DNA from 3 places in the Acidovorax sp. JHL-9 genome. Region 2 is predicted to be linked to each of the others. Evidence: predicted binding sites of a transcription regulator. Region 2 holds the regulator's gene; each other region holds the start of a gene.

Region 1 (3,275 bases), on a different contig from region 2:
GATGTCGTGCTGGTCGTGCGTGAAGTTGCGCACCATCTCGTTGATGCCGTTCACGCCCAAGGTGCTGAAGTGGTTGCGCAGCGTGCCCAGGTAGCGCTTGGTGTAGGGGAACAGGCCCTGGTCCATGAGGCGCTGGATGAGCTTGCGCTTGGTCTCCAGGCTCTGCTTGCCCAGCTCCAGCAGGCGGTCGAGCGCGACGAACAGGCCGGCCTCATCGCCCGCATGCAAATAGCCGAGGCGTGCGCAGTTGATGGTGACCACGCCCAGGCTGCCCGTCTGCTCCGCACTGCCGAACAGGCCATTGCCGCGCTTCAAGAGCTCGCGCAGGTCCAGCTGCAGGCGGCAGCACATGGACCGCACCATGTTCGGTTCCAGCTCCGAGTTGATGAAGTTCTGGAAGTACGGCAGGCCGTACTTGGCCGTCATGTCGAACAGCCGCTGCGCGTTCTCGCTCTCCCACGGAAAGTCCCGGGTGATGTTGTACGTGGGGATGGGGAAGGTGAACACGCGGCCCTTGGCGTCGCCCGTGGTCATCACGTCGATGTAGGCGCGGTTGATGAGGTCCATCTCCACCTGCAGGTCGCCGTAGGCAAACGGCATTTCTTCGCCCGCGATCACGGGCACCTGCTCGCGCAGGTCGTCGGGGCAGGTCCAGTCGAAGGTGAGGTTGGTGAACGGCGTCTGCGTGCCCCAGCGCGAGGGTACGTTGAGGTTGTAGACCAGCTCCTGGATGCACTGGCGCACGGCCGCGTAGTCCATGCCGTCCTTGCGCACAAAGGGCGCCATGTAGGTGTCGAACGACGAGAACGCCTGCGCGCCCGCCCACTCGTTCTGCAGCGTGCCCAGAAAATTGACGATCTGCCCCACGGCCGAGCTCATGTGCCTGGGCGGCCCCGCCTCCACCTTGCCGGGCACGCCGTTCAGCCCCTCGTGCAGCAGGGTGCGCAGCGACCAGCCCGCGCAGTAGCCGCTGAGCATGTCGAGGTCGTGGATGTGCATATCGCCATTGCGGTGCGCCTCGCCGATCTCGGGCGTGTACACATGCGAGAGCCAGTAGTTGGCCGTGACCTTGCCCGCCACGTTGAGGATCAGCCCGCCCAGCGAGTAGCCCTGGTTGGCGTTGGCGTTCACGCGCCAGTCGGCCCGCGTGAGGTATTCGTTGATGGAGCTTTCCACATCCACCAGCGTCTGCCTGTCGGCGCGCAAGGTCGCGTGCTGCTCGCGGTAGACGATGTAGGCACGCGCCGTGGCCAGGTGGTTGGCGGCGATCAGCGTCTGCTCGGCCACGTCCTGGATCTGCTCCACCGTGGGCGCCTCGCCGTGGAAGCGGTGGACCAGCACCTTGGTGACCTGCGCGGTGAGCAGGGCCGCCTCTTCGGCGCCGTATTCGCCCGATGCCTGGCCCGCGCTGGCGAGTGCGGCACGGATGCGTTCGGCGTCAAAAGGAGCGCGCTGCCCGCTGCGCAGAACGACTTCGCGGGGCAAGGTGACAAGGGTGGACGCCATGGTTTTTCACAATCCGTCAAAAAGGGGTTTAAACACTACCTATGGTGTGCACGATACCCATCAAACACTACCTATAGTTTGATAAAGCACAAACAGCGGACATGGCCAGTCCCCTGAAAAGCGCGTTCTGCCGCTGCAGCGCCTTCGCGTGATGGACCTTGAACAACCCCTTCTGCAAGCTTGGCCACGGACGCATGGCGGAGTGACGCCGACACGGGCACTGGTACATACTGCCGCCTTGACACCCCCTGCGAACGCCCTCGCCTCCCCCCCCCCTGACGTCCACCTACGACATGACCACCATGCACAACCCCCACGCCACGGTCGCCATCGCCGCCGTGATGGGCCGTGGCCCACGGCTGGAAGGCGGCAGGCGCGCCCTGCCAGCGTTGCCGCAAGGACTGTGCACCGGCCTGATCGCCCTGGTGCTCGCCGGCTGCGCCGCACACAGCCCGGACATGCCCGCACAGCGGGCGCCCGACGACAGTGCCAGCGCCCGCTACGGCGCCGACCTGGACTATTGCAGGCAGCACGCCGCGCAGGTGGGCGTGGTGGCTGAAACGCTGGACGGCCTGGTACAGGGCGCCCTGGTGACGGCCGCGCTGGTGTGGGGCCTGGGCTACGGGCACGACACGGTGCGCGACTGGGCCGCCGTGGGCGGCGTGCTGGGTGCCACGCAGGGGCTGCAGGCGCTGGAACGGCGCCAGCGCACCGAGGCCGCCTGCATGGCGACACGGGGGCACGGCCCGGTGGCAGCCGCACCCCCACCGGGGCCATGGCGCCCCGCGCCCGCGCCGGCACTGCCCCGCCAGATTGGCTCCGACGCCTTCAGCGCCGAGCGCCTGGCGCGCAGCCAGTCGTGCAGCGAACAGCCGCTGGCATCGCTGGCGGCCAAGGGCCCGGGGTTCGAGACCTACAGCGTGGCCTGCACCAACGGCGATGCGCTGGCGATCCGCTGCGAGTTCGGCAATTGCAGGGTGTTGCGCTGAAGTGCGTGGTGTGCTGCCCAAGAGCTATCAGAATCTTTCACACACGCACCGCACACCCCCGTGCACCTTGCCTGGCCATTGCTTCCCGGACATCATGGTGGCCGCCCGAAGATAGACGAAAGAGGCCCACACCATGACCGCCTGGCGCACGCACGAGGTTTTCAACCAGTTCGACGAACTGGCCGATTTCAACCTGCTCGGCACCGACACCGCCCTGGGCGAAGCGCTGGAGCGTGCGGGCGCACTCTGGGCGCGGCCGCAGCTGTCGGCCTACGGCCAGCAGCTGGGTGCGCAAGAAACCTGGCGCCTGGCCGAGGCGGCGAACCGCCACACGCCCACGCTGCATGGCTTTGACCCGCGCGGGCGGCGCATCGACAGCGTGGAGTTCCACCCGAGCTGGCACGCACTCATGGCCTTGTACCGTGGGCAGGGCCTGGTCGCCCTGCCGTTCCGCGACACACAACCCGGCCGCTGGGCCGCCTGGGCGGCGGGTTTTTATCTGCATGGCCAGGTGGAGCAGGGCACGCTGTGCCCGGCCACCATGACCACGGCGAGCATTCCGGTGCTGCAGAAAGAGCCTACGCTGTGGGCGCAGCTGCAGGCCCCGCTGTTCAGCAACGACTACGACGCACGCGATGTGCCGCTGGCGCAAAAACGCGCGATCTGGCTGGGCATGGGCATGACCGAAAAGCAGGGCGGCTCGGATGTGCGCGCCAACACCACGCTGGCCACGCCGTTGCGTTCGGGTACCGGCGGGCGCGGTGGCGAATACCTGCTGCG
Region 2 (3,275 bases):
GGACTGCGCTACTACGTGGGTGCGGCCAATCTGCCGGATGACGGTGGCTACGCCGCCAAGGTGCTGGCCGAGCACTTCCGCTTGCGCCAGGTCGCTGGTGGACGTTCTGCCCCCATGAACCCACCCGCCACCCTGTCAACCCAGGCCCCGGCCCGCACCACCCCCGTCACTGCGCCTGAAACCGCTGGCGACAAGCTCGCTTTGCTGTAAACGCCTGTTCACGATCTCCCAGGGGTCGCGCAGCGGTCTTTGCGCGAGGGGATGCCAGGCGCGGTGTGCGGCCAATAGTCCCGCTCTTGGCAAGCGCCGCAACGCCGCAGACCGCCCGCAAAGACCGGAGCGAAATCGGGCGACAAGGCCGCCCCGGATGCTGGCATGGGCGCCAGGTGCTGGTCGGCTACACTAGCGACGTACGCGACTGGCGATAGGCGCGGCTTCCCACAGGGGGCCGCCGCTGACGTGGAAACCAGCAAGGACATGCCCCTTGCGAACCACTAGGGAGCGTGCCGCAAAGGCTCAAAACCTTCTGTGTTCCGCCGTTCGCCTGGGCAGCCCCTGCTTCAAGGGACACAAGTTCATAGGACTGCCAATACCATGTACGACCGCAAAACTCTTGTCGAGCAAACCGATCCCGAACTCTTTGCCGCCATCCAGGCTGAAAACAAGCGCCAGGAAGAGCACATCGAGCTGATCGCCAGTGAAAACTATGCTTCGCCCGCCGTCATGTGGGCGCAGGGCACGCAGCTGACCAACAAGTACGCCGAAGGCTACCCCGGCAAGCGCTACTACGGTGGCTGCGAGCATGTGGACGTGGCCGAGCAATTGGCCATCGACCGCGTCAAGCAGATCTTCGGCGCCGAGGCCGCCAACGTGCAGCCGCACTGCGGCGCCTCGGCCAACGAAGCCGTGTTCCTGGCCTTCCTCAAGCCCGGCGACACCATCATGGGCATGAGCCTGGCCGAAGGCGGCCACCTGACGCACGGCATGCCGCTGAACATGTCCGGCAAGTGGTTCAACGTAGTCTCCTACGGCCTGGAGGCCAACGAAGCCATCGACTACGACGCGATGGAGAAGAAGGCCCACGAAACCAAGCCCAAGCTCATCATCGCCGGTGCCTCGGCCTACAGCCTGCATATCGACTTCGCCCGCTTTGCCAAGGTGGCCAAGGACGTGGGCGCGATCTTCATGGTGGACATGGCCCACTATGCCGGCCTGATCGCCGCCGGCGTGTACCCCAACCCCGTGCCGCACGCCGACGTGGTCACCTCCACCACGCACAAGAGCCTGCGCGGCCCGCGTGGCGGCATCATCCTGATGAAGGCCCAGCACGAGAAGGCCATCAACAGCGCCATCTTCCCCGGCCTGCAAGGCGGCCCGCTGATGCATGTGATCGCGGCCAAGGCCGTTGCGTTCAAGGAAGCACTGCAGCCCGAGTTCAAGGCTTACCAGGAACAGGTCGCCAGGAACGCCAAGGTGGTGGCCGAGACGCTGACCGCACGCGGCCTGCGCATCGTGAGCGGCGGCACCCAGAGCCATGTGATGCTGGTGGACCTGCGCGCCAAGGGCATCACCGGCAAGGAAGCCGAGGCCGTGCTGGGCGCCGCCCACATGACCATCAACAAGAACGCCATCCCCAACGACCCGGAAAAGCCGATGGTGACCAGCGGCGTGCGCATTGGCACCCCCGCCATGACCACGCGCGGCTTCAAGGAAGAAGAAGCCCGCATCACGGCCAACCTGATTGCTGACGTGCTGGACAACCCGCGCGACGAAGCCAACATCGCCGCCGTGCGCGCCAAGGTCAATGCGCTGACAGCCCGCTTCCCGGTCTACGGTTAAGTCCGGCGCGCTGCTCCAATGAAGTGCCCCTTCTGCAGCCACCAGGAAACCCAGGTGGTCGAGACCCGGGTGTCGGAAGACGGGGACTTCATTCGCCGCAGGCGCCAGTGCGGCGCCTGCGACAAGCGCTTCACCACCTACGAGCGGCCGGAAGTGAACTTCCCGGCCATCGTCAAGAAGGATGGTCGCCGCATCGAGTACGAGCGCGGCAAGCTCCTCGCCTCGTTCAACCTGGCCCTGCGCAAGCGGCCCGTAAGCACCACCCAGATTGACAGCGCCATCGAGCGCATTGAGGAAAAGCTGCTCAACCTGGGGCAGCGTGAAGTGCTTTCCAGCCGCATCGGCGAACTGGTCATGCGCGAATTGAAGAAGCTCGACAAGGTGGCCTACATCCGTTTTGCCAGCGTGTACCGCAGCTTTGAGGACATCGACGACTTCCGCGCGATGGTCGATGAGGTGCGCAAGTAAATTGCGCCAGATTGAGAGCGTTTGGGCCCAAAGTGCTTACGCACCAGGCACTACAGCTATCACTTAAATAGCAAATCGTGGACCGATGGCATCACCACGGAACCCGGGCAGTGGGTCTTTCCACACGGCACTTCACCATAAGAGCCTGTTGACGATCTCGGAGAAAATCGCGTTGGAGCGCCATCGGGATGAGTGGATGCCTTGGATGCGCCGCATGGGCTCGCGCCCATGCCGGCAGCCGGGGCGCCAACACTCCAAGTACATCGGCCCGATTTCACTCCAACCCTTCGGGCAATTGCCTTGCCGGGCGGTCTGCCGCGTTGGGGCGCTTGTGGATAGCCGGACTATCCACTGCGCACCGCACCTGGCATCCCATCGCGCAAAGACCGCTGCGCGACCCCTGGAAGATCGTCAACAGGCTCTTACAGCAATGAAGCCCGAATGGGCGGCACGCTGGCCACCACATCGGCACACTGGGCGCGGTGGCGCAGGGCGTGGTCCATCACCACCAGGGCCAGCAGCGCCTCGGCAATGGGCGCGGCGCGGATGCCCACGCAGGGGTCGTGGCGCCCCTTGGTGATGACCTCGGCGCTGTGGCCGTGGATGTCGATTGATTCGCGCGGGCTGATGATGGAACTGGTGGGCTTGATGGCGATGCTCACTTCCAGGTCCTGCCCGGTGCTGATGCCGCCCAGCACACCGCCTGCGTGGTTGCTGCGAAAACCGCCGGGGCTCATCGAATCACCATGCGTGGTGCCGCGCTGGGCCACGCTGGCAAAGCCGGCGCCGATCTCCACGCCCTTGACCGCGTTGAGCCCCATCATGGCGTAGGCGATGTCGGCATCGAGCTTGTCGAACAGGGGTTCGCCCAGGCCCACCGGCACGCCCGTGGCCTGCACGCGGATGCGGGCACCGCAGGAATCTCCGGCCTTGCGCAAGGCGTCCATGTAGTCCTCGTATGGCGCCAC
Region 3 (3,275 bases), on a different contig from region 2:
GTTCCAAGAACTCCTCGATGTCCAGGTGCCAGGTTTCCAGGTAGGTGCAGACCGCGCCCTTGCGTTTGCCGCCCTGGTTCACCGCCACGGCCGTGTCGTTGACCACCTTGAGGAAGGGCACCACTCCCTGCGATTCGCCGTTGGTGCCCTTGATGTGGCTGCCCAGGGCGCGCACGCGGGTCCAGTCATTGCCCAGGCCGCCGGCAAACTTGGACAGCAGCGCGTTTTCCTTGATCGACTCGTAGATGCCATCGAGGTCATCGGGCACCGTGGTCAGGTAGCACGATGACAGCTGCGAGCGCAGCGTGCCGCTGTTGAACAGCGTCGGTGTGCTGGACATGAAGTCGAAGCTGGAGAGGATTTCGTAGAACTCGATGGCGCGGGCTTCGCGATCGATTTCGCCCAGCGCCAGGCCCATGGCCACGCGCATGAAGAAGGCCTGGGGCAATTCGATGCGGGTTTTTCTGACATGCAGGAAATAGCGGTCATACAGGGTCTGCAGACCGAGGTAGTCGAACTCAAGGTCGCGCTCGACCTTGAGCGCGGCCCCCAGGCGCTGCAGGTCGTACTGCAGCAGGCGTTCATCAAGCAGGTCGTTTTCCACGCCCTTGCGGATGAACTGGGGGAAATAGTCCACATAGCTCTGTGCCATTTCGCTCTGGGCGACGTCTTTGCCCAGGACTTCCCGCACGATGGTGTGCAGCAACAGGCGCGCCGTGGCATAGGTGTAGTCCGGATCTTTCTCGATCAGGGTGCGGGCGGCGAGGATCGAAGCCTTGTACACCTCTTCCATCGGAACCCCGTCGTACAGGTTGCGCATGGTTTCCGCCACGATGGGCAGGGCCGACACATCCGCTCCCAGGCCGGTGCAGGCCGACTCAATGAGGGACTGGAGGCGGGCCTGGTCCAGAACGACGCGTTCGCCGTTGTCCAGCACATGCAACTGGGGTGCCGCTGGCGTCTGCTCTTCGCTTTGCCGGGCGCGCTCCTGGGTGCGGCGTTCGCGATAGAGCACATAGGCCCGTGCAATTTCATGGTGGCCACTGCGCATGAGGCCCAGTTCCACCTGGTCCTGGACGTCTTCTATGTGGAAGGTGCCGCCGCCAGGACGCGAGCGCATCAGCGCACGGGTCACATTCTGGGTCAGCGTATCCACCACTTCGCGCACGCTGGCCGATGCAGCGCCCTGCGTGCCATGCACCGCCAGGAAGGCTTTCATCATGGCGACGGCGATCTTTTGCGGCTCGAACGGGACGACGGCGCCGTTGCGCCGGATGATCTGGTAATGCGTCAGCACGTTGGCGGATGCGCCACTGTGTGCTGGCTGCGCTTGCGGGGGGGCTGCGAGGGGGGCGGCGGGGGTGTTCAAAGCAGCTTGCATGGGGTTCCTCTTCTGTGGGCTGTCTGGGATGGGCTGACGGACTGGAAAGGCTGTCACGGTGCCCGGATGGGGCACGGCGTTCAATCTGTTGCACACTAGCTATGGTGTGTCGATAGTGTTCAGGACACTACCGGTAGTGTACAGCCGGGAAAACCCTTCTCTCCTGAAACCATCCGTGGCACGGTTGTTCGGCAGGGTATTGACAAGTCCGGAGAGCCGCGTATCGCCGGCATTTCATGACCCGGATCAAGCAATGTCGGGCCGTACAGGCGGTTTTTCAGTAGCAGCCCGCGTGGGCATTGCGTCCGATTTTTTTTTTCACTTTGTCGTGAGCGCGTTGCAAGGAGTGATGCTGGCTCGCGACAGCCCCTTCATGGGCCGGGCGGCGGCGCGTTGCGAGTGCCGATCGGAAACCGGGCGAGAGGCCACCCAAGCAGGTTCTGCAGCCGCGACCAGTCAAATCCGGCTCCTGGGTCCTGTTTGCGTCCTGGCGCGATGTGTTCGTGTCCCGCCACATGGGCAATGGGGTAGCGCTCCTGGATGTCGGCGCACAGACGGGCCAGCACCTCGTATTGCGCCGGTTCAAAGGTCTGCCCTTCCAGTCCCTCCAGCTCGATGCCAATCGAGTCGTCGTTGCATTGGGCGCGCCCGCGGTAACTGGATTGGCCGGCATGCCAGGCGCGCTGGTCGCAGTCCACAAATTGCCAGAGGGTGCCGTCACGCGCTATGAAAAAGTGCGAAGACACCTGCAGCCCCCGGATGCTTTGGAAGTAGGGGTGGGCGTCCCAGTCCAGCGTGTTGGCAAACAGCCGTTGCACCGCCCCGTTGCCATAGTGTCCCGGCGGAAGGCTGATGGAGTGGACCACGATCAGGTCCACGGCGGCGGTGCCGGGGCGCAGGCCAAAATTGGGCGACGGCTGCCGCAGGGCGTCCCGATGCCAGCCTGCGTTCCACAGGTCCGGGGCAGGAGACCCGTCAGGCAAGGTCGTCATGCACGTCGTTGTCGTTCGGCGCGGCAATGTTCAAGCGGGCGATGCGGTAGCGAATCTGGCGCAGGCTGATGCCCAGCCGCGCTGCCGTGGCAGTCCGGTTGAAGTTGGCCTCACGCAGTGCACGCACCAGGATCTCCCGCTCCTGCTGATCCAGCCAGGCCTGAAGATCACTGGGCAGCGGGGTGCAGGGGGCCGGCCCGCTCGTCGCCGGGGTGCCCGACGGCGGGGGAGCGGCGGGCGCTGGCGAGGCGGGGCGGAGCGGCCGGTTGCCGAAGGCCTCGGCCGTGGACGGGGCGCACTCCACATGCAGTTCTTCCCCGTCAGTCAGTGCCACGGCCCGGTGCAGCAGGTTTTCCAGCTCGCGCACATTGCCGGGGAGGGGGTAGCTGGCGATGGTGTTCAGCGCTCGCTCCGTGAGCATCGGGGGCTGGATGCCTGATTCGTGCGCAATGCGGGTCAGCAAGGCCGCGCACAAGGCGGGCAGGTCCTCCCGACGCTCGCGCAGCGGCGGAATGACGATTTCGATCACGTTCAGGCGGTAATACAGGTCCTGGCGGAACCGCCCCGACAGCACATCGGCAGCAAGGTCCCGGTGGGTGGCACTCACGATGCGCACGTCCACGGTTTCCTCCTGGGTCGAGCCCAGGGGGCGCACGCTGCGCTCCTGGATGGCGCGCAGCAGTTTCGATTGCATCGCCAGGGGCAGATCGCCAATTTCGTCCAGAAACAGCGTACCCCCGCGTGCGGCCTGGAAGTAGCCGTCGCGATCCTGGCTGGCCCCGGTGTAAGAGCCTTTGCGGGCGCCGAAAAATTCGGCTTCGAGCAGGTTTTCGGGGATGGCACCGCAATTGACGGCGATGAGAGGGCCTTCGGCGCGCTGGCTGCTGGCGTGCAGCGCCTGG

What was found. Region 2 encodes NrdR, which represses ribonucleotide reductase genes. Its sites were predicted from a motif close to CACNANATNTNGTG; they were not measured.
Region 1: the regulator NrdR is predicted to act here: its motif matches at 1,540-1,553, upstream of K225_RS0101935 (ribonucleoside triphosphate reductase).
Region 3: the regulator NrdR is predicted to act here: its motif matches at 1,475-1,488, upstream of K225_RS0119660 (ribonucleoside-diphosphate reductase subunit alpha).

What each region holds. Positions count from the first base shown of each region.
Region 1 covers NZ_AUEX01000002.1:65,627-68,901, reverse strand. Annotated here, with positions in the region: gene K225_RS0101935 (ribonucleoside triphosphate reductase) at 1-1,506, opposite strand, end outside; gene K225_RS0101930 (glycine zipper family protein) at 1,809-2,495, shown strand; gene K225_RS0101925 (isovaleryl-CoA dehydrogenase) at 2,629-3,275, shown strand, end outside.
Region 2 covers NZ_AUEX01000019.1:24,466-27,740, reverse strand. Annotated here, with positions in the region: gene K225_RS0113075 (lytic transglycosylase domain-containing protein) at 1-210, shown strand, start outside; ZMP/ZTP riboswitch at 405-557, shown strand; gene glyA (serine hydroxymethyltransferase) at 595-1,839, shown strand; gene nrdR (transcriptional regulator NrdR) at 1,858-2,307, shown strand; gene aroC (chorismate synthase) at 2,730-3,275, opposite strand, start outside.
Region 3 covers NZ_KE384507.1:116,683-119,957, reverse strand. Annotated here, with positions in the region: gene K225_RS0119660 (ribonucleoside-diphosphate reductase subunit alpha) at 1-1,381, opposite strand, end outside; gene ampD (1,6-anhydro-N-acetylmuramyl-L-alanine amidase AmpD) at 1,753-2,373, opposite strand; gene K225_RS0119650 (sigma-54 dependent transcriptional regulator) at 2,357-3,275, opposite strand, start outside.